DNA from 3 places in the Streptomyces sp. NPDC005374 genome. Region 1 is predicted to be linked to each of the others. Evidence: riboswitches for the same ligand, from Rfam matches in the RefSeq annotation. Region 1 holds a riboswitch; each other region holds the start of a gene.
What was found. Region 1 has a riboswitch for cobalamin ahead of ACFYRX_RS27175 (prenyltransferase/squalene oxidase repeat-containing protein). Riboswitches for the same ligand answer to the same signal wherever they lie in the genome.

Region 1 (7,822 bases):
CCGATGACCTCCTGGGTGTGCGGGGAGATCACCTCGATGACGTCCGTGCCCAGGGGGTCGGTCAACTCCCCGCCGATGAACAGCTGTCCGTGTTCCAAGAGCTCGGCCATGGCGACTGCCTCCCTGAGGCGGCTTACTGACGATCCATCAGATACGGAACTGATACCAGTTCCAGTCGGAGGAGTCCACGGCCCGCGCACCACGGCTGTTGGTGACCTCGGGCTCCCATCGAAACCTGTTCTAGTTATAGTGTCCGGAACGCGGGGATGCGGGGAAGCGGGGATTGGGGAGCCCATGGCGCAGGTGCACGACCACGGCGGCGGTGTCCGGTCCGTCCAGGTCCCCATCCCCGACAACCCCCTCGGCCACACGCTCGTGTACGTCGTCGACACCGACCGCGGGCCGGTGCTGGTCGACACCGGCTGGGACGACCCGGCGTCCTGGGACACCCTCGCCGAGGGGCTGACCGCGTGCGGGACCGACGTCGGCGAGATCCACGGCGTGGTCATCACCCACCACCACCCCGACCACCACGGTCTGTCGGGCGCGGTGCGGGAGGCCTCCGGCGCCTGGATCGCCATGCACGCGGCGGACTCCGCGATCGTGCGCCGGACCCGGGAGACCCGTGCCGAGCGCTGGTACACCTATATGACGGCCAAGTTGGAGGCGGCGGGCGCCCCCGAGGAGCACGTGGCTCCCCTGCGCACCGCCCGTCGCCGTGAACTCCCCGGCTTCTCCCCCGCGTTGCCCGACCGCGAGATCGTCCCCGGTGAACTCCTCGACCTCCCGGGTCGCAGGCTCCGCGCGATCTGGACCCCGGGGCACACACCCGGCCATGTCTGCCTGCACCTGGAGGAGGATCACCCGGCCCAACTCCCGGGCCACGGCCGCCTGTTCTCCGGCGACCATCTGCTCCCCGAGATCACCCCGCACATCGGCCTGTACGAGGACCCCGACGACACCACCGTCACCGACCCCCTCGGCGACTACCTCGACTCCCTGGAACGCGTCGGCCGCCTCGCCCCCGCCGAGGTGCTCCCCGCCCACCAGCACGCCTTCACCGACGCGGCCGCCCGGGTACGGGAGTTGCTCGCCCACCACGAGGAACGCCTCACCGACCTGCACTCCCTCCTCGCCAAGCCCCTCACCCCCTGGCAGCTCGCCGAGCGCATGGAGTGGAACCGGCCCTGGGAGCAGATCCCGTACGGATCGAGGACCATCGCGGTCTCGGAGGCCGAGGCACATCTGCGGCGGCTGGTGAAACTGGGCCGGGCGGAGGCGGTGACGGGGAGCGAACCGGTGACGTACGTGGCTGTTTAGGCGACGTGCGCGCAGCGCCGGCATCAGGGGCGCGGGGAACTGCGCGACCAGCCACAGCGGCGCCGCAGTCCGACGACTTCCCGATCCGGCACCCCCGTCCGCCGCCGTCGAGGCCCTCGCTCCCCACGCCGCTCCCAACACCCGGCACCCGGCACCCCGCACCCGGCGTCGAGTTCGCCGAATCGGGCAGGCGTCGCGCCATGGCCGCACAGGCGGCTCTCAGCGGCCTCCCTACGGGCGAGTAGAGTGGCCGGGTCGTCATCACACCCGTACAGGGGGAAGCCGGTGCAAATCCGGCGCTGACCCGCAACCGTAAACCGCCTTCCACCCGCGGTGAGCCGGACTGCCCCGCACGGTTCGTGACCGGCTCACGTGCACCGGCAACCGGCCGGTGCGCGGCACCGTCGAGGTATACGGAGCCGAGCCGCCCGGGGGTCCTCCCGTGCTGTCCGGCTCCTTCCGTGAGAAGGGCATCCGCCGATCATGCACGTCCGCCGCAGCGCCGCGGTCCTGGCCGCCACCGTCGTGATCGGCACGGCCGCGCCCGCCGTCGCCGCCTCCCCGTCCCCGGTACCGGTCCCGTCCGGGTTGTACGGCAGCACCGATCCCACCTACGACGGGGTCTGGCGCCAGTCCCTCGCCCTGATCGCCCTGCACCGGGTGGGTGTCGGGCCCGCCGCCGCGGCCGTCGGCTGGCTGGCCGGGCAGCAGTGCGCGAGCGGGGCGTTCGCGGCCTACCGCGCCGATCCGGCCAAGGCCTGCGACGCCAAGGTCATGGTCGACACCAACAGCACCGCCGCCGCCGTCCAGGCCCTGTCCGCGCTCGGCGGGCACGACCCCGCGGTCAGCAAGGCGGTGACCTGGCTGAAGTCCGTCCAGAACAAGGACGGCGGCTGGGGCTACACGCCTGGCGGGGCCAGCGACGCCAACTCGACGTCCGTCGTCATCGGCGCGCTGAACGCCACCGGTGCCGACCCCGCCGAGGTCCTCAAGGACGGCAAGTCGCCCTACGAGGCCCTGCTGAAGCTGTCCCTGCCGTGCGCCGACGGGGGCGCCTTCGCCTACCAGCCCGACAAGAAGGGCCGGCTCACGGCCAACGCGGACGCCACGGCGGCGGCCGTCGTCGGTGCGCTGGGCCTGGGCATGGCCTCGGCGAAGCCCGGCACCGCGACGGACCTCACCTGCGCCGACGCGGCCCGTCCCACCCCGGAGCAGGCGGCGGCCAACGGCGCGGCGTACCTGGCGAGGACGGTCGCGAAGGAGGGCTACCTGAAGTCCGTCCTCCCCGGCGCCGAGGACCAGCCCGACTACGGCAACACGGCCGACGCGGTCGTGGCGCTGGCCGCGCGGGGCGGGACCGCGGCGGCCGCGGGACCGCTGCACTGGCTGGAGCGGAACTCCGCGAAGTGGGCCGAGCAGAGCGGCCCGGCGGCCTACGCCCAGTTGATCCTCGCCGCGCGGGTCGGTGGCGCCGACCCCCGCGACTTCGGCGGCACGGACCTGGTGAAGCAACTGACCGCGACGGGACCGACACCGGCGCCGGCGCCGACGCCCACGCCGGCCGCCAAGTCGCAGGACGACTCCGGCACGTCCGTCTGGTGGATGGTCGGCGCGGGTCTCGCCGCCGGGGCCGGCATCGGCTTCCTCCTCAGCAACCGCAACAAGAGGAAGCAGCCGTGACCCGCCGGGGACCGGCGGTAGGACCCCTCCTCGTGGGACTGCTCCTCCTGGTGGGACTCCTCCTGTCGGTCACGACCCCGGCCCACGCCGCCGGCTACCGCTACTGGTCCTTCTGGGACCGCACCGGCCCGACCTGGACCTACGCCACGCAGGGCCCGTCGACCTCGGTTCCCTCCGACGGAGACGTCCAGGGCTTCCGCTTCGCGGTGAGCGCGGACTCGGGTGATGTCCGAAAGCCCCGCGGGACGGCGTCGTTCACGGCGATCTGCGCGGACACACCGGCTAGGGACGGCCGTAAACGCGTGGCGCTGGTCATCGACTTCGGGACGGCTTCGGACGCCCCCTCCGGCGAGACGCCCCCGGCGGGCCGCACGGAGTGCGCGGTGGTCCCCCGGGAGGCGACGACGGCGGAGGCCTTGGCGGCGGTGGCCAAACCCCTCCGTTACGGCTCCGACGCGCTGCTGTGCGCGATCGCGGCGTATCCGGAGGCCGGGTGCGGGGACCAGGTGACGGGGAAGGGGAAGGGGCCGGCCCGGTCGGACGGGGGCCCGTCCGTTGGCTTGTTCGCGGGCCTGGCGGCGATCGCCGTACTGGGAGCGGCGGCGGTGTGGCAGACGAGGCGGCGCAGGAATGCCGCCTAGCCCAACCGCTCAGCCGGCGTCCCCGCACCCCGTTCAGCCCGCGTCCCTGCACCCCGGGGCCTGGTGGCTCTGGTCCCTCTCCCTCGGCATCGCGGCCACCCGCACCACCAACCCCCTCCTGCTGACCCTCCTGATCGTCACCTCCGCGTACGTGGTGGCGACCTGCCGCCGCCGGACCCCCTGGTCCCACTCCTACGCCGCCTTCGTCAAGCTCGCCCTCGCCGTCCTCCTCGTCCGTCTTCTCTTCGCGATCACCCTCGGCTCCCCGATCCCGGGCACCCATGTGCTCGTCACGCTCCCCCAACTCCCGCTGCCCGACTGGGCCCAGGGCATCCGCCTCGGCGGCCGGGTCACCGCGGAGTCCCTCGTGTTCGCCCTCTACGACGGCCTGAAACTGGCCACCCTCCTGATCTGCGTAGGCGCGGCGAACGCCCTCGCCAACCCGCACCGCCTCCTCAAGTCCCTCCCCGGCGCCCTCTACGAACTCGGCGTCGCGGTGGTCGTGGCGCTCACCTTCGCCCCTCACCTCATCGCCGACGTCCAGCGTCTGCGCGCCGCCCGCCGTCTGCGCGGCCGCCCCGACTCCGGTGTGCGGGGCCTTCTCCAGGTCGGACTCCCGGTCCTGGAGGGCGCGTTGGAACGCTCGGTCGCCCTCGCCGCGGCCATGGACGCCCGTGGCTACGGCCGTACGGCACAGGTTCCGCCCCGAGTACGCCGTACGACGACCGCCCTCACACTCGGCGGCCTGCTCGGCGTCTGCGCGGGAACGTACGGCCTGCTCACCGCCGAGGGCGGCACGTACGGCATCCCCGTCCTCCTCGCCGGCCTCGCCGCCGCTCTCGCGGGTCTGCGGCTGGGCGGTCGCCGTACTCCGCGCACCCGTTACCGCCCGGACCGCTGGAACCTCCGTTCCTTCCTGATCGCAGGGTCCGGCGTGGCCGTGGCGGCGGCGATGTTCCTCGCGGGCGTCACCGATCCGGCGGCCCTGCATCCCGGCGTGGTTCCTCTGGTCGCCCCCACCCTCCCCGTCCGGCCCGCCGCAGCCGTCCTCCTCGGTCTGCTGCCGGCGTTCCTCGCCCCCGCCCCCAAGGAGCCGTCGTCGTGATCCGCTTCGAGGACGTCTCCGTGACGTACGACGGCGCTGCCGAACCCACCGTGCGGGACGTCGACTTCGAGGTGCCGGAAGGTGAACTGGTCCTGCTCGTGGGCCCCTCAGGTGTCGGCAAGTCCACGATCCTCGGCGCGGTGAGCGGGCTCGTCCCGCACTTCACCGGCGGCACCCTGCGCGGGCGGGTCACGGTGGCCGGCCGCGACACCCGTACCCACAAGCCCCGCGAACTGGCCGACGTGGTGGGGACGGTGGGCCAGGACCCCCTGTCCCACTTCGTGACGGACACCGTGGAGGACGAACTCGCCTACGGCATGGAGTCGTTGGGCGTACCGCCGACGGTGATGCGCCGCCGGGTGGAGGAGACCCTGGACCTCCTGGGCCTGGCCCCGCTCCGCGACCGCCCCCTGGCCACCCTCTCCGGCGGCCAGCAACAGCGTGTGGCGATCGGCTCGGTCCTCACCCCGCACCCCGAGGTCCTGGTCCTGGACGAACCGACGTCGGCCCTGGACCCCGCGGCGGCCGAGGAGGTCCTGGCGGTCCTCCAACGCCTCGTCCACGATCTCGGCACCACGGTCCTCATGGCCGAACACCGCCTGGAACGCGTCATCCAGTACGCCGACCAGGTCGCCCTCCTGCCCGCCCACGGGGAACCACCGGTGCTCGGCACCCCGGCCGAGATGATGGCCGTGTCCCCGGTGTATCCGCCGGTGGTGGACCTGGGACGGCTGGCGGGCTGGGCCCCGCTGCCACTGACGGTGCGGGACGCGCGCCGCAGGGCGGGGGAACTGCGGGAGCGACTCGCCACCCGCGTGCCGACAGGCAACGTACCCGCGGCCGCCGACGGCGAGGCAGCCCCACAGGGGCCACCCGCACCCGACCACGAAACCCTCACGGGTGGTGCGGGTGGGAACAAAAACCCGGCCGAAGGCCGGTTCCGCCGACCCCGCCGCCCCAAGCCGCCCGCACCCACCACCTCCCACCTCGCCGAGGCCCGCACCCTCTCCGTCCGCCGAGCCCGCGTCCAAGCCCTGAACCACATCGACCTCACCATCCGCCCCGGCGAGATCATCGCCCTCATGGGCCGCAACGGCGCCGGGAAATCCACCCTTCTCAACACCCTGGTCGGCCTCGTGGAACCCTCCGCCGGAACAGTCCGGGTCGGCGGCGCCCAGCCACACCGCACCACCCCCCGCGACCTGGTGAAACGCGTCGGACTCGTCCCCCAGGAACCCCGCGACCTCCTGTACGCCGACACGGTCGCCGCCGAATGCAGGGCCGCCGACACCGACGCCGACGCGCCGAGCGGCACCTGCCGCGCGCTGGTCGACGACCTGCTCCCCGGAGTGACCAACGAGACCCACCCCCGGGACCTCTCCGAAGGGCAGCGCCTCGCCCTCGCCCTCGCGGTGGTCCTGACCGCGCGTCCGCCCCTCCTGCTCCTCGACGAACCGACCCGTGGCCTGGACTACGCGGCGAAGGCCCGCCTGGTCGCCCTGCTGCGGGACCTCGCCGCCACCGGTCACGCGATCATGCTGGCCACCCACGACGTGGAACTGGCCGCCGAGCTCGCCCACCGGGTGATCCTGCTGGCCGAGGGAGAGGTGATCGCCGACGGCCCGGCGGCAGAGGTGCTCACGTCCTCCCCCTCGTTCGCCCCGCAGGTCAGCAAAGTCCTGGCCCCGCAGCGGTGGCTCACGGTCGCCCAGGTGAGGGAGTCCCTGGCATGACGCACGCCCCTGGCACGACCCGGGCCGTCCGTCTCGGCCCCCGCTCCCTCATCACCCTCGCCCTCGTCAGCGCCGTGGGAGTCGTCGCCTTCGGCTGGCCCTTCCTCGCCCCGCCCACCTCCCAGGTCGGCACCCACACCCAGGACGCCCCCTGGCTCTTCGCCGGCCTGCTCGTGCTGCTCGTCGCGGTGGTCGCCGCGGCGATCGCGGAGTCCGGCCTGGGCCCCAAGGCGGTGGCGATGCTCGGCGTGCTCGCTGCGACCGGTGCCGCACTCAGGCCGATCGGCGCCGGTACCGCCGGGATCGAGCCGATGTTCTTCCTGATGGTGCTCAGCGGCCGGGTTCTCGGCCCGGGTTTCGGTTTCGTGCTCGGCAACGTCACGATGTTCGCGTCGGCCCTGCTCACGGGCGGGGTGGGCCCGTGGATGCCGTTCCAGATGCTGGCGATGGGCTGGTTCACGATGGGCGCCGGGCTGCTGCCGGGCCCGGATCGCGTGAGGGGACGCGCCGAGGTCCGCCTCCTCGCGACCTACGGCTTCCTCGCCGCCTTCGCCTACGGCACCGCGATGAACATGGCCGGCTGGCCCTTCATGGGCGCCCTCGCCTCGAACATCGCCTTCGACCCGGATGCCGGGGTCCCCGCGAATCTGGCCCGCTTCGTCACGTACTGCCTGGCCACGTCCCTGGGCTGGGATCTCGGCCGGGCCCTGGTCACCGTCGTCCTGACGCTCACCCTCGGCCCGGTCCTCCTCAGGGCGCTGCGCCGGGCCACCCGCCGTGCGGCCTTCGAGGCCCAGGTCACATTCGAGGCGCCCGAGCGGTGAAGCACCCCACATGACCCAGCTCACCTACTAACGGGAACAGTAGGAACATTTCAGACATAACATCCCAGTCGCACCCCTTCTGACCTGCACTTTGAGAGCCGGGTCACACGGTCGACCTTTCCCGGCGATTCGACCACAACTAGTAAAAGGGGTCATTGCGGACGCTCTCCGAGCCTGTTTCTCTGGATCACGTCGCACGGCGCCGACAAGCCCACGGGCCTCGGCGCCGCCGCATGTCCCCCGGGACTGCGAGCGACGCCCCTGTCCCCGAAGAAAAGGTTCTCCGTGTCCGTCTCCCGTATCGCCCGCCGCATCGCTTCCCCGAAGAAGGCCATCACCACCGTCGCGATGGCCGCCGCCACCGCCGGTCTGGTACTGACCGCGGCGCCGGCCCAGGCGGCCACCACCAACTCCTCCGCCCAGGCCAAGGTCATCGCGCACAAGATGATCCCGAACGCCGCGCAGTACAACGCGTTCAGCAAGATCGTCGAGCACGAGAGCGGCTGGGACGTCGACGCC
Region 2 (7,822 bases), on a different contig from region 1:
GCGGGAAGGCGTCCCGGAAGAAGCCCGAGATCCGGACGGTGACGTCGATGCGCGGCCGCCCGAGTTCCGCGAGGCCGATCACCTCGAAGCCGGTGACCCGGCGCGAGGCCTCGTCCCACACCGGACGGCAGCCCAGCAGTGCCAGGATCTCGGCGATGTCGTCGCCCTGGGTACGCATCGCGGACGTGCCCCAGACCGTCAGGCCGACGGACTTCGGGTAGTCGCCGGTGTCCTGGAGGTACCGCTGCACGAGGGAGTCGGCGAGCGCCTGTCCGACCTCCCAACTCAGCCGGGAGGGAATGGCCTTGGGGTCGACGGAGTAGAAGTTCCGGCCGGTCGGCAGGACGTTGACGAGCCCACGGGTCGGCGAACCGGAAGGACCCGCCGGGACGAAGCCGCCGTTCAGGGCCTTCAGGATGTGGTCGATCTCGTCCGTCGTGCGCGCGAGCCGGGGTACGACCTCGTCGCAGGCGAACTCCAACACCGCGACGGCGTCGGGGAGTTCGGTGCCGAGGACGTCACGGACGAGGGGCGCGGCCGCCGCCGTGTCCCAGGAGAGGTCCTCCATCCGCTCCGCCAGGCGCCGGCACAGCTGCTCCAGCAGGTCGATCGCGTCGGCGGCCGAACGGGACGGGCCCTCGACGAGGTCGGACAGCTCGACCGGGACCTTCACCGGAGCGCCCGGCTCGGCGAGCAACTCCTTCTCCACGAGCCCGTAATGGGCCGCGAGGCAGGCCCTGAGCCCCGGCAGGGCGTTGGCCTGACCGCCCCACACCTGCGAGGCCCGCAACACGGCGAGCACGAGGTTGACCCGTGGCTCACCCACCGGACCACCGCCGAGGATGTGCAGCCCGTCACGGATCTGCACGTCCTTGATCTCGCACAGATAGCCGTCGATGTGCATGACGAACTCGTCGAACGCCGTGTCGTCCGGCTGCTCGTCGACATGCAGGTCGTGATGGAGCTCGGCCGCCTTCACCAGCGTCCAGATCTGCGCCCGGACGGCCGGGGCCTTGGCCGGGTCCAGATCGGAGACGAGCGCGTACTCGTCCAGCAGCTGCTCCAGCTTGGCCAGGTCGCCGTACGTGTCGGCACGCGCCATCGGCGGCACCAGGTGGTCGACGACGGTGGCGTGCCCGCGCCGCTTGGCCTGGGTGCCCTCACCGGGGTCGTTGACGATGAAGGGGTAGATCAACGGCAGCTCACCGAGCACCGCGTCCGGCGCACAACTCCCGCTGAGACCAAGGCCCTTGCCCGGCAGCCACTCCATCGTGCCGTGCTTGCCCATGTGGACGACGGCGTCGGCACCGAAAGAGTTCTCCAGCCACCTGTACGCGGCCATGTAGTGGTGCGACGGCGGCATGTCCGGGTCGTGGTAGATCGCGATCGGGTTCTCCCCGAAACCGCGCGGCGGCTGGATCATCACGACGACATTCCCGAACTGCAGCGAGGCCAGCACGATGTCGTCCCCGTCGACGTACAGCGAGCCCGGCGGTTCGCCCCACGCCTCCAGCATGGCGTCCCGCAGCTTCGGGTCGAGCGTGTCGAACCACGCCCGGTAGTCGGCGAGCGGCACCCGCGCGGGCGCCGACGCCAGCTGGTCCTCGGTCAGCCACTCGACATCGTGACCGCCGGCCTCGATGAGCCGGTGGATCAACTCGTCGCCGCCTGAAGGGTATTCGGTGAGCGAGTACCCGGCGTCCCGAAGCGAGTCGAGGACCCGCACCGCCGAAGCGGGCGTGTCGAGACCCACCGCGTTGCCGACCCGCGAGTGCTTGGTCGGATACGCGGTGAAGACCAGCGCGAGCTTCTTCTCCGCGTTCGGCTTGTACTTCAACCGCGCGTGCCGCACGGCGATCCCGGCGACCCGCGCGGCCCGCTCCGGGTCCGCCACGTACACCGGGACGTCGTCGGGTCCCTGCTCCTTGAAGGAGAACGGCACGGTGATGAGCCGCCCGTCGAACTCCGGGATCGCGACCTGCATCGCCGCGTCCATGGGGGAGAGGGCCGCGTCGGACCCGTCCCACTGGGCCCTCGACGACGTCAGGCAGAGCCCTTGCAGCACCGGCACGTCGAGGTCGGCCAGCGCGCCGATGTCCCAGGCCTCCTCGTCCCCGCCGGCCGAGGCCTGCGAGGCGTGGGTGCCGCCGGCGGCGAGGACGGTGGCGACGAGGCAGTCGGCCTTGGCCAGCAGCTCGTAGAACTCGGCGTCGGCCCCGCGCAGTGAACCGCAGTACACGGGAAGGGCGTTGGCGCCGCGCGCCTCGATCGCCTCGCACAGGGTGTCCACGAAGGCGGTGTTGCCGCTGAGTTCATGGGCCCGGTAGAAGAGCACGCCGATGGTCGCACGGCCCTCCTCGAAGGCGTACGAGCCGTGGACGCCGTACTCCGGCATCTTCCGCGGCTCGACGAACCCCTCGCCCGTCAGCAGCACGGTGTCGGAAAGGAACCGGGCGAGTTCGGTGAGGTTGTCCGGCCCGCCCTCGACGAGGTACTTCAGCGCCTCGGCCACAACACCGGCGGGCACCGACGAGTCCGCCATCAACTCGGCGTCCGGGACGGCCTCCCCGCCCAGCAGCACGGTAGGGATGCCCGAGGACCGCAGGGCGGCCAGCCCGTCCTCCCAGGCCCGCTTGCCGCCGAGCAGCCGTACGACGGCGATGTCCGCGCCGTCGAGGAGCGCGGGCAGTTCGTCCGTGACGTCGACGCGCGTCGGGTTGCCGATCCGGTACCCGGCATCCGAGGCGGCCCGGGCCGCCAGCAGATCCGTGTCGGCGGTCGACAACAACAACACTGTGCTCATGCGGGCGCTCCCGGTGGAATGAAAGGCAGTCCTTGCGGCGCACCGGACTCGATGAGCCGCCACAGCGCGTCCGTGTCCGCGTGCTGTTCGATCAGGTCGCCGAGCCGGTCGAGCTGCTCCTCGCGCAGCGCGGCGAACGAGGTGTCGGGGGCCGGCACGAACCGGCGGCCCGCGGCGGCCGCCACCTCCCGCAGGAACGCCCGCCGGAACCCGTCCGACTCCAGCGAACCGTGCCAGTGCGTGCCCCAGGTCTGGCCGACGCGGCAGCCGTCGAGGAAGGCTTCTCCGCCGCTGACGTCGGCGACCCCGTGATGGATCTCGTACCCCTCGACGTGCTCGCCGAGGGCCTCGCCCACCGGCCGGGTGAGGGTCTTCTCGCGGGCGAACCGCACCCGCACGGGCAGGACTCCGAGCCCCTCGACATGCCCCTGACGGCTCTCGACCTCGTCCTCGATGTGCTCGCCGAGGATCTGGAACCCGCCGCAGATGCCGAGGACGGGCCGCTGCTCGGCGACCCTGCGGCCGATGGCCTCCGCGAGCCCCCGCTCCCGCAGCCACTTCAGCGCGCGGACGGTCCCCCGGGTCCCCGGGATCACGACGAGGTCGGCGTCCGCCAACTCCTCCGCCCGGTCCACGAACCGCACCACGACGCCGGGTTCGGCGGCCAGGGCGTCCACGTCGGTGAAGTTGGACATCAGGGGAACGGCACAGACGGCGACACGCAGGACGTCCTCCCCGACGGGCGGAGCGGTGTTCGACTCCCGGACCGTGCCCCGCAGCGAGACCCGCAGCCCGTCCTCCTCGTCGATCCCGAGCCCGTGTTGGAAGGGCAGCACACCGTAGGTACGGCGCCCGGTGAGCCCGTGGAGCATGTCGAGCCCGGGTTCGAGCAGCGAGACGTCACCCCGGAACTTGTTGACGAGGAACCCGGCGATCAGCGCCTGGTCCTCGGGGGAGAGCAGCGCGACGGTCCCGAAGAAGGAGGCGAAGACCCCGCCCCGGTCGATGTCCCCGACGACCAGCACGGGCAGCCCGGCGTTGCGGGCGATGCCCATGTTGACGATGTCGGTGCGCCGCAGATTGATCTCGGCCGGACTCCCGGCCCCCTCACAGATCACCGCGTCATACGTGCCCCGCAACTCGGCGAGACAGTCGAGCACCGTCCCGAGAAGCTGCTGCTGCCGCCCGCCGTGATACCCCCGGGCACTCAACTCGCCCACGGGCTTCCCGAGCAGCACGACCTGACTGCTCTGCTCGCCACCCGGCTTGAGCAGCACGGGGTTCATGAGCGCGGTCGGCTCGACCCGGCAGGCCTGCGCCTGCATGGCCTGGGCCCGCCCGATCTCGGCCCCCTCCCTCGTCACGAACGAGTTGAGGGACATGTTCTGCGCCTTGAAGGGCGCGACCTTCACTCCCTGCCGCACCAGCCACCGGCAGATCCCGGCGGTGACGACACTCTTGCCGGCGTCGGAGGTGGTACCGGCGACCAGCAGCCCCCCACCGCTCATGCCCCACGTCCCTTCACGGCGATCCGCGCGACGACACCGACGCCGAGCGCCAGCAGCCCCACACGCCGCGAGAGCCGCGCGGCGCGCTCGATGTCGGCGGTGGCGACAGCGCGCCCTCCCTGATTCAGCACGGGCCGATGCTCGACCCGCCCCGCGTACGACAGCGTCCCCCCGAGCCGCACACCCAGGGCCCCCGCGAACGAGGCCTCCACAGGACCGGCGTTGGGACTCGGATGTCTGCGCGCGTCCTGGCGCCAAGCCCGCACGGCACCCCGTGGACTGTCCCCGGCGACAGCGGCGAGCACGGCGGTGAGCCGCGCCCCGGGCCACCCGGCGAGGTCGTCGAACCGGGCGGCGGCCCACCCGAACCGCCGGTACCGGGGCGACTTGTGCCCCACCATGGCGTCCAGCGTGTTCACGGCCCGGAACCCGAGCAGCCCCGGCACCCCGCCGACGGCCCCCCACACGAGGGCGCCCACGACGGCGTCGGAGGTGTTCTCGGCCACGGACTCCACCACGGCCCGCGCGATCCCGTCGGCGTCGAGGGCCTGCGGATCCCGCCCGCACAGATGCGGCAGCCGGTCCCGGGCCGCCTCGACATCCCCCGCCTCCAACGCCCGCCCGATGACCCGGGCCTCCCGCACGAGTGAAGTCCCGCCCACAACGGCCCAGGTGGCAGCACCGGTGAGCACGACGGAAGCGGTACGGGACGGACGTACGACATGTTCCGCGACGGCACCCAGCGCCATCGCGCCGCCCACACACACGGCGGTGTGCAGCGCGCCCCACCCGCGGTGGTCCCGCCACAGCACCCGTTCCACGGCCCCGGCCGCGCGCCCGAACACGGCGACCGGATGTCCCCGGCGCGGATCACCGAGCAGCAGATCCCCGACAAGTCCGGCGGCGGCGCCGTACGCGAAGACGCGATCGGCACGCATCGGGTCAGCCGGCCGTGGGGTCGGCAAGCGAGCGGGTGCGGTACCTCGAAGGGCAGGCGGGCATCGCGATATGTCCTCACTCAGGGTGTCCACGCCCTGGTTCGACGAGACCGACGGCGAGAGTTCCTGGCTCCCGGGGCTACCTACCCCGGTCACAGTGGCGGGACCGCGCCGGACTTGAACCGGCTTCCTCTGCTGCCGTCGTACATGGCTCCGGCAGTCCACCACGCACCCGAACGGCAGTCAACTTGCTGTTGACCTGCGGCGGGAGAGTGTGCAGAACCCCACACCACCGGCCGGGGAGACGGTGGACCCGCAGCACACGGACGGCCGGGGGGGGTCTGGCCCCGCCGTTCCCGTCAGCCCCCGGCCGGCAGCGAGACGGGGGGGCCGGGCCCGCGCCGGGCGGGGGCGGGCACGCCCCCCCGCCGCCCCCCCCCCGGGGGGGGCGCGGGGCCCCCCCCCCCCCGGGGGGGGGGGGGCCCCCCCCCCGCCCCCCCCCCCCCCCCCCCCCGGCCGTCGAACGATCGGTGCCGTCAGGCCACGATCAGGGAGATGCCGTACGCCACCGCCGCCGCGCACGCGGCGAAGCAGACGTACGCGCCGGTGACCGCGAGGGTCGCCGAGTCGCCCTGGGCCGTGGCCCTCTCCTGACGGGAGAGGCCCATGATGCCGAGGGTGAAGAGGGCCACGAGGCCCACGGTGACCACGAGGCTGACGCCGAAGACGGAGCCGAGCGCTTCCCAGTCGATCTTCATGGTGAGGCTTCCTTAGCGCTGGGGTGCGGACTCAGACGGCGGCCGGCGGGGCGGCCGGCTCCGTGGTGACGGGGGTGGAGATCGCGGCGGCGGTCGGGGCCGGGATCGTGGCCGTGAGGTCCTCGGTCACCGTGCCCACGGGCGGCGGGGTCACGGCGGCGATCGCCGTGGTCACCACGCCGGCCGGCTCGTCGGAGTCGATGACGTTCGACGCGTCCACGACCTCGCGCCGCGAGATCTTCCAGATGGCCGCGCTGGAGGCGACGAGGAAGACCGCCACAGCCGCCGTACCCCAGTCGCCGAGGTTGGTGACCGACTCGGCCAGGGCGCCCACCAGGGCCGCCGCCGGGAGCGTCAGGCCCCAGGCGACGAACATGCGGGTGGCCGTGGACCAGCGGACGACGCCGCCCTTGCGGCCGAGGCCCGCGCCCATCACCGAACCGGAGACGGAGTGCGTGGTGGAGAGGGAGAAGCCGAGGTGGGAGGAGGCCAGGATGACGGTGGCCGCGCTGGTCTGGGCGGCGAAGCCCTGCTGCGGCTGGAGGTCGGTCAGGCCCTTGCCCATGGTGCGGATGATGCGCCAGCCGCCGAGGTAGGTGCCGAGCGCGATGGCGAGGCCCGCCGACAGGATGACCCAGGTGGGCGGGTCGGAGTCGGGAGCGACGACGCCGCCGGCGACCAGGGCGAGGGTGATGATGCCCATGGTCTTCTGCGCGTCGTTCGTGCCGTGGGCGAGTGAGACCAGGCCGGCCGAGGCGATCTGCCCGGTGCGGTAGCCCTTCGCGGCGGCCTTGCCGTCGGCCTTCTTGCCCAGGGTGTAGGAGAGGCGGGTGGCCAGCATGGCGGCGACGCCCGCGACGATGGGAGCCGCGACCGCCGGGATGAGGACCTTGGTGACGAGCGCGTCACCGTGGACCGCGCCCATGCCCGCCGAGGCGATGGTGGCGCCGATCAGACCGCCCATCAGGGCGTGCGAGGAACTGGAGGGCAGGCCCACCAGCCAGGTCAGCAGGTTCCAGAGGATCGCGCCGACCAGGGCGGCGAAGATGACCTCGGGACGGATGCCGGTCTCGTCGACGAGACCCTTGGAGATCGTGTTGGCGACCTCCACCGAGAGGAAAGCGCCCACAAGGTTCAGCACGGCGGACATGGCCACCGCGACCTTGGGCTTGAGTGCACCGGTCGAGATGGTGGTGGCCATCGCGTTGGCGGTGTCATGAAAACCGTTCGTGAAATCGAACGCGAGTGCGGTTACCACCACAATCGCGAGGATCAGCGAGAAGTTTTCCATTTACCCAGGCAATCGTTCGAAGTCATTGGTCGGTTGAACGTAAGTAACCTGGGTGAACGGAAGATGAACTGAGCAGGGCCGCGCGGTGACCGGAGTGGGCGTCTCTTGCTACGTCGTACGCCCCGGACCCCATGCGCCCCATGTGCCTCAGGGCTACGACCCCCGGGCGAACTTCTTCAGCCGGCTCGCGGACCCGTTGAAGAGATTCTGATCACCCGGCAGGCCGCCCTTGTTGTCGTACTGCCAGAACGTCCAGAACGACCATCCGACAGGCAGGGCACCCGCGTCCGCCGAGCGGTAGCGGGCCACCCACAGCGCGTGGTTCGAGGCGAAGGCGCCGCTGCCGCCCGTGCAGGTGTTCCACCAGTGGGCGGTCGTGTAGATCACCGGACGGCGGCCGGTGAGCCGCTTCACCTCGTCACTGAACGACGCGATCCAGCCGACCATCCTCGCCCGGCTCATGCCGTAGCACTTGCGCTTCTTGTCGTACGGGTTGTATTCGATGTCGAGCGCCGGTGGCAGCG
Region 3 (7,822 bases), on a different contig from region 1:
CTAGCGGTGCTAGAATCGAGTCATGTCGGTACAGGAACGCAAGGAGCGCGAACGGGCGGCCCGCGAACGCCTCATCGTGGCCACGGCCCGCGAACTCGCCGAGCAGCAGGGCTGGGACGCGGTCACCACCCGCCGGCTCGCCGAGCGCATCGAATACAGCCAGCCCGTCCTCTACAGCCATTTCCGCGGCAAACGCGAGATCATCGGCGCCGTCGCCCTCCAGGGCGCCACCGAGTTGGCGGCGGCGGTACGGGCCGCCACCGCGGCCGTGGACGGCCCACGCGCCCGGGTGCACGCCCTCGCCCGCGCCTACCTCGACTTCGCCGAACGCAACCCGGCGGTCTACGACGCCATCTTCCAGCTCGACGGCGGCCTCGCGTACGCGCAGGAGGAGACCCCGGAACCCCTCAAGGACGCCTTCGCCGCCCTGCTGGAGAGCCTCGGCGAGGTCGCCGGGAAGGGCGTCCACGAAGGGCTGTTCACCGAGGTGTTCTGGGCGTCCCTGCACGGAGTGGCCACCCTGACCCGGGCGCGACGGCTCCCGCCCGAGGACACCGACCGCAGGCTGGAGCTACTGGTGGACCGTCTCCCCGTGACCTGACCCCGGCAGGGCGGCGCCTCTCCTCCGTACGGCCAGGTCGGTGGCATGAGGCCGGCGTCTTCGAGACGCTGCCTCGCGCAAAAGAAGAGCTGCTCGCCCGGCGGCATCTTGAAGCGGTCGAGAGATCCGTTCAGCCAATGGTGAAGCGCTGGTTCTGGGCGCCTCGGTCGCAGCGGGCAGTGCGGTAGTAGCCGTCGTCCTGCTGGTAGAGGCAGCGGCCCGTGCCGACGCTTTGGAGCATGATGGCGCTGCGGGCGGCGGGCTGGACGGTGCGCCACTTCTGGTACGAGCCGCCGTTGCAGCGCAGGGGGTAGACGTCGCCCCGGTCATTGCTGTCGAGGCAGCGGCCCCAGAAGTTGTTCTTAAGCGTGGTGCTGGTGTTGAGGCGGCCGTTCCACTGCCACAGGAGGCTGCCGCGTCCGGTGGAGCAGCGGTCGCCCTTGAGGCCGGTTTCGTCGTTCTCGCGCAGGCAGTCACCGTAGCGGTAGTTCGCGAAGCGGCTGGTGTGGGTGGCAGCCGCTTCGGCGGGTGTGGGGGTGAGGAGGGGGAGAGCGAGGCAGGCTGCGGCGATGAGGGCGGCGAAGGCATTCCGGGTCGGGCGGCGCACTTGGGGTCTCCTTACAGTGGTTTCAGAGGTACCTCGGCAGGATCCCCGAACACCACCACCTACGCCTGAAAAATGAGGAAAACCACCGGATCGAGCCGCTTATGCCGACCGATCCGTCAGGTGGGCCATCGATGACATCAGCTGGACCGTAGTGATCACTAATCGGACAGACACATCCGATCGACTGACCAACCCATCAAAGAGACACGCTCTACGCGTCCCGCCCCATCGGAACATCCAGCTCCGCCCACACCGTCTTGCCCACGGTCAGCCTCTCCACGGCCCAACGCCCCGCCAGCACCCGGACGATGAGCAGACCCCGGCCGAACTGGTCGTCGGGGCGGGGCGGTTGGGTGCCGGGAAGTCGCTCGCCCCTCGGGTCGGTCACCGCGATCCGGAGCGCGGTGTCGTTGAGGGACGTCTCGACGCGGAAGAGCCTGTCCCGCAGGCAACCGTGCAGCAGGGCGTTCGTGCACAACTCGCTTGCCAGCAGCGCCGCGTCGCCGGCGAGGCCGGGTAGCCCCCAGTCGACGGCGAGTTGAGCGACGCGTCTGCGGGCGAGGGGGATGCTGCGCGGGTACGGGGTGTAACTGACCTCGTCGTGGCGGTCGTAGGGCTTGGGGCGTCGGGGCAGGCAGGAGTCGGTCACGGATACCTCCAGGGAGTCGTGTCGTCGGGGTGGCTCCGCCGCGCGGACAGCGCGGTGCCTTCCGCCAACCGGTGCCGGTGAGTGGCCTGTTGAACACTGACGGTAGCCTTTTGGAGGGTTGGCCAGCAATCGAACAGGACAGAAATATTGCTGGCCCACTGAGGCACTGACGAAAGGGAACTCATGGCAGGCAGGGACCCCAACCGCGGTAAGACCGTCACAACCGTTCTCGGGCGACGACTCGGTGGTGAGCTGCTGAGGATGCGAGAGGCTTGCGATCTCCGGCAGGCGCATGCTGCCGAGGCCCTGACGGCATCCGTCACGAAGGTGGCGAAGATCGAGCGCGGGCAGGTGCCATTGCGTGATCCCGACGTCAGGGCCCTGTCCCACCTCTACGGCGAGACCGACGAGACGGCGATCGGCAAACTGCTCGCCCTCGCCAAGGCGGACCGGGAACGGCGCAAGGCCAAGGGCTGGTGGAACCAGTACCCGCAACTGACTGCGCAGATCGAGTATGTGGCCCTGGAAGACATCGCCACGGAAGTCCGCACCTGGCAACTGACCTTCGTGCCCGGCCTCTTGCAGACCCCTGACTACGCCCGCGCCCTCGCTGTCGGGAACGGGTCCTGGGACGATCTCGACGAGATCGAGACCTTCGTCGAAGCGAGGATGGCCCGGCAGGCACGGTTGGGCGGTGACCGCCCGCTACAGCTCTGGGCGTTGCTGCATGAGGGGGCCGTGCGTCAACTGGTCGGTGGCCGGGATGTCATGCGGGCGCAACTGGAACACCTGCTGGAGGCGGCGCACCTGCCCAACGTGCGTGTCCAGGTCGTCCCGTTCATCGCCGGGGCCCACCCCGGGATGACCTGTGCCTTTACCGTCGTCTCCTTCGCCGAGCCCGGTGCTCTGGACGTCGTACAGGTGGATACTTCGTCGACGAAGGTCTGGTTGGAGAGCGAGACTGACGCCGCGCACCACAACGCGGCCTTCGACCGCATCACGCGGCTCGGTCTGGCGCACAGCAACTCCGTGAGACTCATCGACGGCATCCGCAAGGAGATGTAGGGCACCGTGTCCCACTACGACTTCAGGAAGTCCACATACAGCAGCGGCGACGCACACGGCGAGTGCGTCGAAGTCGCCCGCAACATACCCACCACCGTCGCCGTCCGTGACTCCAAGTACCTCGACGGCCCGGTGCTCCGCCTCACCCCCCGCGCCTGGAGCCCCTTCCTGCACTCCCTGCACAGCGAATGACCCTGACCGCCCGCCGCAAGGAGCTGTGGCCCGTGCCGTACTTCGAGTTCGCCAAGTCCAGCCACAGCAGCGGAAACGGCGAGTGCGTCGAAGTCGCCCGCAACATACCCACCACCGTGGCCGTCCGCGACAGCAAGCACTCCGACGGCCCGGTGCTCCGCCTCACCCCCCGCGCCTGGGCCCCCTTCCTGCACTCCCTGCACAGCGAACGGCCCTGACCGCCGGTTCAGGCTCAGGACACCTGCTTCAGCAGCCCCCGCACTCCCTCGTCCACCACCGAGTACCGCACCACGCGCCCCTCCTTCTCCCCCGCCACGACCCCCGCCGCCCGCAGCAGGCGCAGTGCCTGCGAGACGGCGGGGTCGTTCATGCCCGTGGCGATCGCCAGGTCGGAGACCGCGAGGGGGCCGGTCCGGTGCAGGGCGAGGAGGAGGGAGAGGCGGTTCGGGTCGGCCAGGAGGGCGAAACGGTCCGACCAGGCGCGGACTTGGCCGGGGTCGCCGATCGCCGCGATGGCGTCGCACACCCGGTGGCCGTCGATGGTGCGGCGGTCCGCTCGGTCCGCCGGGACGAGATGCATGGGGGTCATCCTCGCAGGCGGCCGGTGTGATCTTCCATACCTGCGCAGGTATGCAGCTATGCAGGAGACGCCTCGCACCCCTACCGTGGTCGGGCCGTGGTGCTCGGGAAGCCGGTGACGACCCCTCAGGGGGTTCATGCCGGCGCGGCCCTCGCCACTGTGATCGGGGAGTTTCCCTCCCACGTCCCTCACGGGACAGCCACTGGCCGTCAGCACGAGGCCGGGAAGGCGGGCAGGGAAACGTACGACCCGTAAGCCAGGAGACCGGCCACGGCAGCTCACGCGTTCATCCACGAGGTGCTGGAGTGACCACCGTATGACTGACCCTGCCCTGCCCGAGACCGCCGCCGCGTCCTTCCGCTGGCGCCGCGAGGACACCGTCAAGACGGTCGGCCTGATGGCCGCGATAGCCGCCCTGCACGTCGTCGCCTTCGGGATTCTCTTCCTGCTCGTCGTTCCGGAGCACTACGAGGTCGGCGACAAGGCCTTCGGCATCGGACTCGGCATCACCGCCTACACCCTCGGCATGCGGCACGCCTTCGACGCCGACCACATCGCCGCGATCGACAACACCACCCGCAAGCTCATGGCCGACGGCAAGCGGCCGGTGTCCGGAGGGTTCTGGTTCGCGCTCGGGCACTCCAGTGTCGTGGTCCTGCTCGCCGCGCTGATCGCCGGCGGCACCCAGCTGGCCGGCAAGGTCATGAACGAGGGCTCAAGTACCCACCAGGTCCTGGGATTTCTCGGTACGACGGTCTCCGGTTCGTTCCTCTACCTCATCGCCGCCCTCAACCTGGTCGCCCTGCTGGGCATCCTGAAGGTCTTCCGGGCGATGCGGGCGGGGACGTACGACGAGAAGGAGCTGGAGCAGCATCTCGACTCGCGCGGGTTCATGAACCGGATCCTCGGGCGGCTCACCAAGTCCATCACCCGGCCGGGGCAGATGTTCCCGCTGGGGTTCCTGTTCGGGCTCGGATTCGACACCGCCACCGAGGTCACGCTGATGGTGATGGCGGGTTCGGGCGCGGCGGCCGGGCTGCCCTGGTACGCGATCCTGTGCCTGCCGCTGCTGTTCGCCGCCGGGATGAGCCTGTTCGACACCCTCGACGGCACGTTCATGAACTTCGCCTACCAGTGGGCCTTCTCCAACCCGGTGCGCAAGGTGTTCTACAACCTCGCCATCACCGGGCTGTCCATCGCGGTCGCCTTCTTCATCGGCACGATCGAGCTGGTCGGTGTCGTGCACGACAAGTTCGACCTCACCGACGCCCTCACCACCTGGATCGCCGAGATCGACCTCGACAACGTCGGCTACGTCATCGTCGGCCTGTTCGTGGTGGTGTGGGCGGCGGCGATCTCCTACTGGCGGCTCGCGAAGGTGGAGCAGCGGTGGAGCGTCAGCAGTTCTTGATGGACCAGATCGGGCCCCAGTTGTAGGAGTTGCTGCTGCCGCCGGGTCCGACCGGTGTGACGACCGCGCCGTTCTGGCCGTAGAAGTACGCGGTCACCCCGCCGGTCTGGGAGTTGCGGTAGGAGCCCGTGCCGGTCCAGTTGGAGAGGGTGTAGGTGTCGCAGTAGTAGAAGTAGTAGACGACGTAGTCGCCCCGCGTGGGGTCGTAGGTCGCCGTGCAGAGATTGCCGCTCTCGCAGGTGATGGACTCGCGTGCCGCCACGTGCAGGATCCTGGCGGGCTTCGGCCAGGCCGTCGGAGGCTCCGCGGCGGCTCCGGCCGGCAGCGCCGAGGCGGGCGGGGCGGCGGGCATGGTCAGGATCTGGCCGAAGTCCCGGTTCGCCGGGGCCGCGTCGGCCGGTCCCGCCGTGAACGCGGCCGTCAGCGCCAGGCCCAGGGCACCCAGGCCCGCGAGCAGAGAACGTCGTTTGTCGCGCATATGGTGTCAAACCCCCTGTGGGAAGGGACATTCCTCGCGTCCACAGGCTGGCTTCGGTCCACCGGTCCCCGCCACACCCTGAAGCCCTGCCTTAAACGGAACCCGTCCCTTCGAGCAACGCCAGCCCCACCGGCGTGACGGTGTGCAGCACATGCCTGCCGCGGCGCACGCTCAGCAGCAGGCCGGCCCGGCGCAGCACCGCCGTGTGCTGGCTCGCGGCCGCGCCGGAGATGCCCAGGCGCTGGGCGAGTTCGCCGGTCGTACGGCCGGTCACGACGTCCTCCAGGATCGCGGCGCGGGTGCGGCCGATGAGGGCGGCGACGTCCTCGCCGGGTGCGGATCGGCCCGGTGGGCGGGCCCAGCCGAGGGCCGGCTGGATGGGATAGACGAGGACGGGCGGCAGGTCGGGCGCGGCGAGCGTGACGGGTCTGCGGAGGCAGAACAGCGACGGCTGGAGCAGCAACCCCCGCCCGTCGAGCCGCAGTTCACGGTCGACGGGATAGTCGGCCTCCAGCACGGGCGGGCGCCAGCGCAGTACGGGACGGAAGCTCGCGAGCAGTCCGTCGGTGCCGTCCCTCAGCACCGCCCGGGTGCGCAGCGCCCGGTCGGCGTCCACCTGGGCCCGGATGCGTGTCCAGAACGGGGCGAGCGCGTCCTGGTGGTAGCCGTGCAGGGCGGCACCCAGACGCCGCAGCGCCGGAGGCTCGCCGTCGGCCAGGGCACGGGCCTCGGACGGCAGCGGGCGGCTCCGGCGCGGGGAGGCGGCGAGTGTGCTCAGGTCCCTGTGCAGCGCGGTGCGCCGGGTGCGCAGCACGGTGTCGACGGCGCGCTCCAGGTCATGGGAGCCGCCGAGGTCGGGGGTGAGGAAGTCCGGTGTGTAGCCGCGCGGTGGCAGCAGCGCGGCGAGCAGCCCGTGCGCCGGGAGCAGCCGTGGCCGTACCGTCCGCCGCCAGTCGCCGAACTGGAGGGGCGCGTCCTGCCCCGCCAGCACCTGGAAGCTGTTGCAGATCTCCCAGAGAGGATCGGGGCCGGCGGCGAGACGCACGCGCGCGATGTCGTCGGTGGTGAAGTGCACCCGCAGCATGGGGGGTTCTCCGATGGTGGTCGGTCATCGGGTGGGTGGCGGTGCACCCCGACAGTGACGGAGCCGCCCTTGCCGGGGCAAGGGGGCATTCGGTCACCCCCGGTGCTGCGGGTGCCGGGGAGTCAGACCCCCTCCACCGCCGTCAGCCACAGCTTCACGTAGCGCTCCACGTCCACGCCCAACGCCACGTCCACGAGGGTGACTTCGCGCTCGCCGCCGTGGATCTCGGACTCGCCGGGGCGGCGGCGGCGGCGGTCGACGACGGTCTGGCCGCGGGTCGGGCCGGGTGCCAACGAGACCTCCACCGGGAGGAGTTCGGTGGCCAGGCCGCCCGGGTCGACGACCGCGCAGACCGCGCCCGCGTCGCCGAGGCCGCCGGTGGGGGTGGGGTCGCCGGAGGTGGCCGGGTCGCGGTGGGCGAGGAGTTCGCCGGCCATGCGCAGGGAGGGTTCCGAACTGGCGCGCAGCCGCTGGACGTCCGCCGCCGGGACGATGACCCGCTCGAAGACGTCCAGGCCGTACATGGTGATCGGCACGCCCGCGGTGAGCAGGACGGCGGCCGCCTCGGGGTCGTGCCAGACGTTGAACTCCGCGACGGGCGTGGCGTTCCCGGTGGCCACCGCGCCGCCCATGAACACGATCCGCTCGATGTTGCGCACCACTTCGGGGTGGGTGCGAAGGAGCAGCGCGATGTTCGTCAGGGGCGCGGTCGGGATCAGGGTGACCGGCCTCGGCGAGGCGAGGATCTCCCGCCTGAGCAGCGTCACCGCGTCCACGTCCACCGCCACCCGGGTCGGCGCGGGCAGCCCCAGGTCGCCCATGCCGTCCCGCCCGTGCACGTGCTGCGCGGTGCGCACGGGCTCGATCAGCGGGCGTTCGGCGCCCCGGGCGACGGGGATGTCACCGGCCCCGGCCTGCTCGAGCACGGTCAGCGTGTTGCGGACCACGCCGTCGACGTCGGTGTTCCCGGCGACACAGGTGACCGCGCGCAGGTCGATGCCGGGATGCCGTACGGCGAACAGCAGGGCCAGGGCGTCGTCGACACCGGTGTCGCAGTCGATGATCACCGGGATGGGCTGACCGGTCACGGCGTGGGTCCTTTCGTCACTGGCGTACGGGACCGACCTTACGCAGCCGCCCAGAGTTCGGCCCCGC

Region 2: linked by a shared signal. The riboswitch ahead of ACFYRX_RS36090 (cobalamin biosynthesis protein) and the one ahead of ACFYRX_RS27175 (prenyltransferase/squalene oxidase repeat-containing protein) in region 1 are both predicted to bind cobalamin.
Region 3: linked by a shared signal. The riboswitch ahead of ACFYRX_RS14340 (HoxN/HupN/NixA family nickel/cobalt transporter) and the one ahead of ACFYRX_RS27175 (prenyltransferase/squalene oxidase repeat-containing protein) in region 1 are both predicted to bind cobalamin.

The regions. Positions count from the first base shown of each region.
Region 1 covers NZ_JBIAKA010000011.1:48,393-56,214, forward strand. Annotated here, with positions in the region: gene ACFYRX_RS27165 (aldehyde dehydrogenase) at 1-110, opposite strand, end outside; gene ACFYRX_RS27170 (MBL fold metallo-hydrolase) at 295-1,320, shown strand; cobalamin riboswitch at 1,550-1,689, shown strand; gene ACFYRX_RS27175 (prenyltransferase/squalene oxidase repeat-containing protein) at 1,804-3,000, shown strand; gene ACFYRX_RS27180 (SCO2322 family protein) at 3,033-3,641, shown strand; gene ACFYRX_RS27185 (CbiQ family ECF transporter T component) at 3,631-4,746, shown strand; gene ACFYRX_RS27190 (ABC transporter ATP-binding protein) at 4,743-6,479, shown strand; gene ACFYRX_RS27195 (ECF transporter S component) at 6,476-7,303, shown strand; gene ACFYRX_RS27200 (transglycosylase SLT domain-containing protein) at 7,589-7,822, shown strand, end outside.
Region 2 covers NZ_JBIAKA010000017.1:238,926-246,747, forward strand. Annotated here, with positions in the region: gene cobN (cobaltochelatase subunit CobN) at 1-2,803, opposite strand, end outside; gene ACFYRX_RS36085 (cobyric acid synthase) at 2,800-4,311, opposite strand; gene ACFYRX_RS36090 (cobalamin biosynthesis protein) at 4,308-5,249, opposite strand; cobalamin riboswitch at 5,347-5,482, opposite strand; gene ACFYRX_RS36095 (hypothetical protein) at 5,786-6,007, opposite strand; gene ACFYRX_RS36100 (anion permease) at 6,039-7,298, opposite strand; gene ACFYRX_RS36105 (lysozyme) at 7,452-7,822, opposite strand, start outside.
Region 3 covers NZ_JBIAKA010000005.1:122,856-130,677, forward strand. Annotated here, with positions in the region: gene ACFYRX_RS14305 (TetR/AcrR family transcriptional regulator) at 23-601, shown strand; gene ACFYRX_RS14310 (hypothetical protein) at 732-1,208, opposite strand; gene ACFYRX_RS14315 (ATP-binding protein) at 1,420-1,857, opposite strand; gene ACFYRX_RS14320 (helix-turn-helix domain-containing protein) at 2,041-2,922, shown strand; gene ACFYRX_RS14325 (DUF397 domain-containing protein) at 2,929-3,114, shown strand; gene ACFYRX_RS14330 (DUF397 domain-containing protein) at 3,147-3,332, shown strand; gene ACFYRX_RS14335 (ArsR/SmtB family transcription factor) at 3,347-3,694, opposite strand; cobalamin riboswitch at 3,775-3,982, shown strand; gene ACFYRX_RS14340 (HoxN/HupN/NixA family nickel/cobalt transporter) at 4,011-5,105, shown strand; gene ACFYRX_RS14345 (hypothetical protein) at 5,092-5,583, opposite strand; gene ACFYRX_RS14350 (ArsR/SmtB family transcription factor) at 5,675-6,667, opposite strand; gene ACFYRX_RS14355 (nucleoside hydrolase) at 6,790-7,755, opposite strand; gene thrS (threonine--tRNA ligase) at 7,794-7,822, opposite strand, start outside.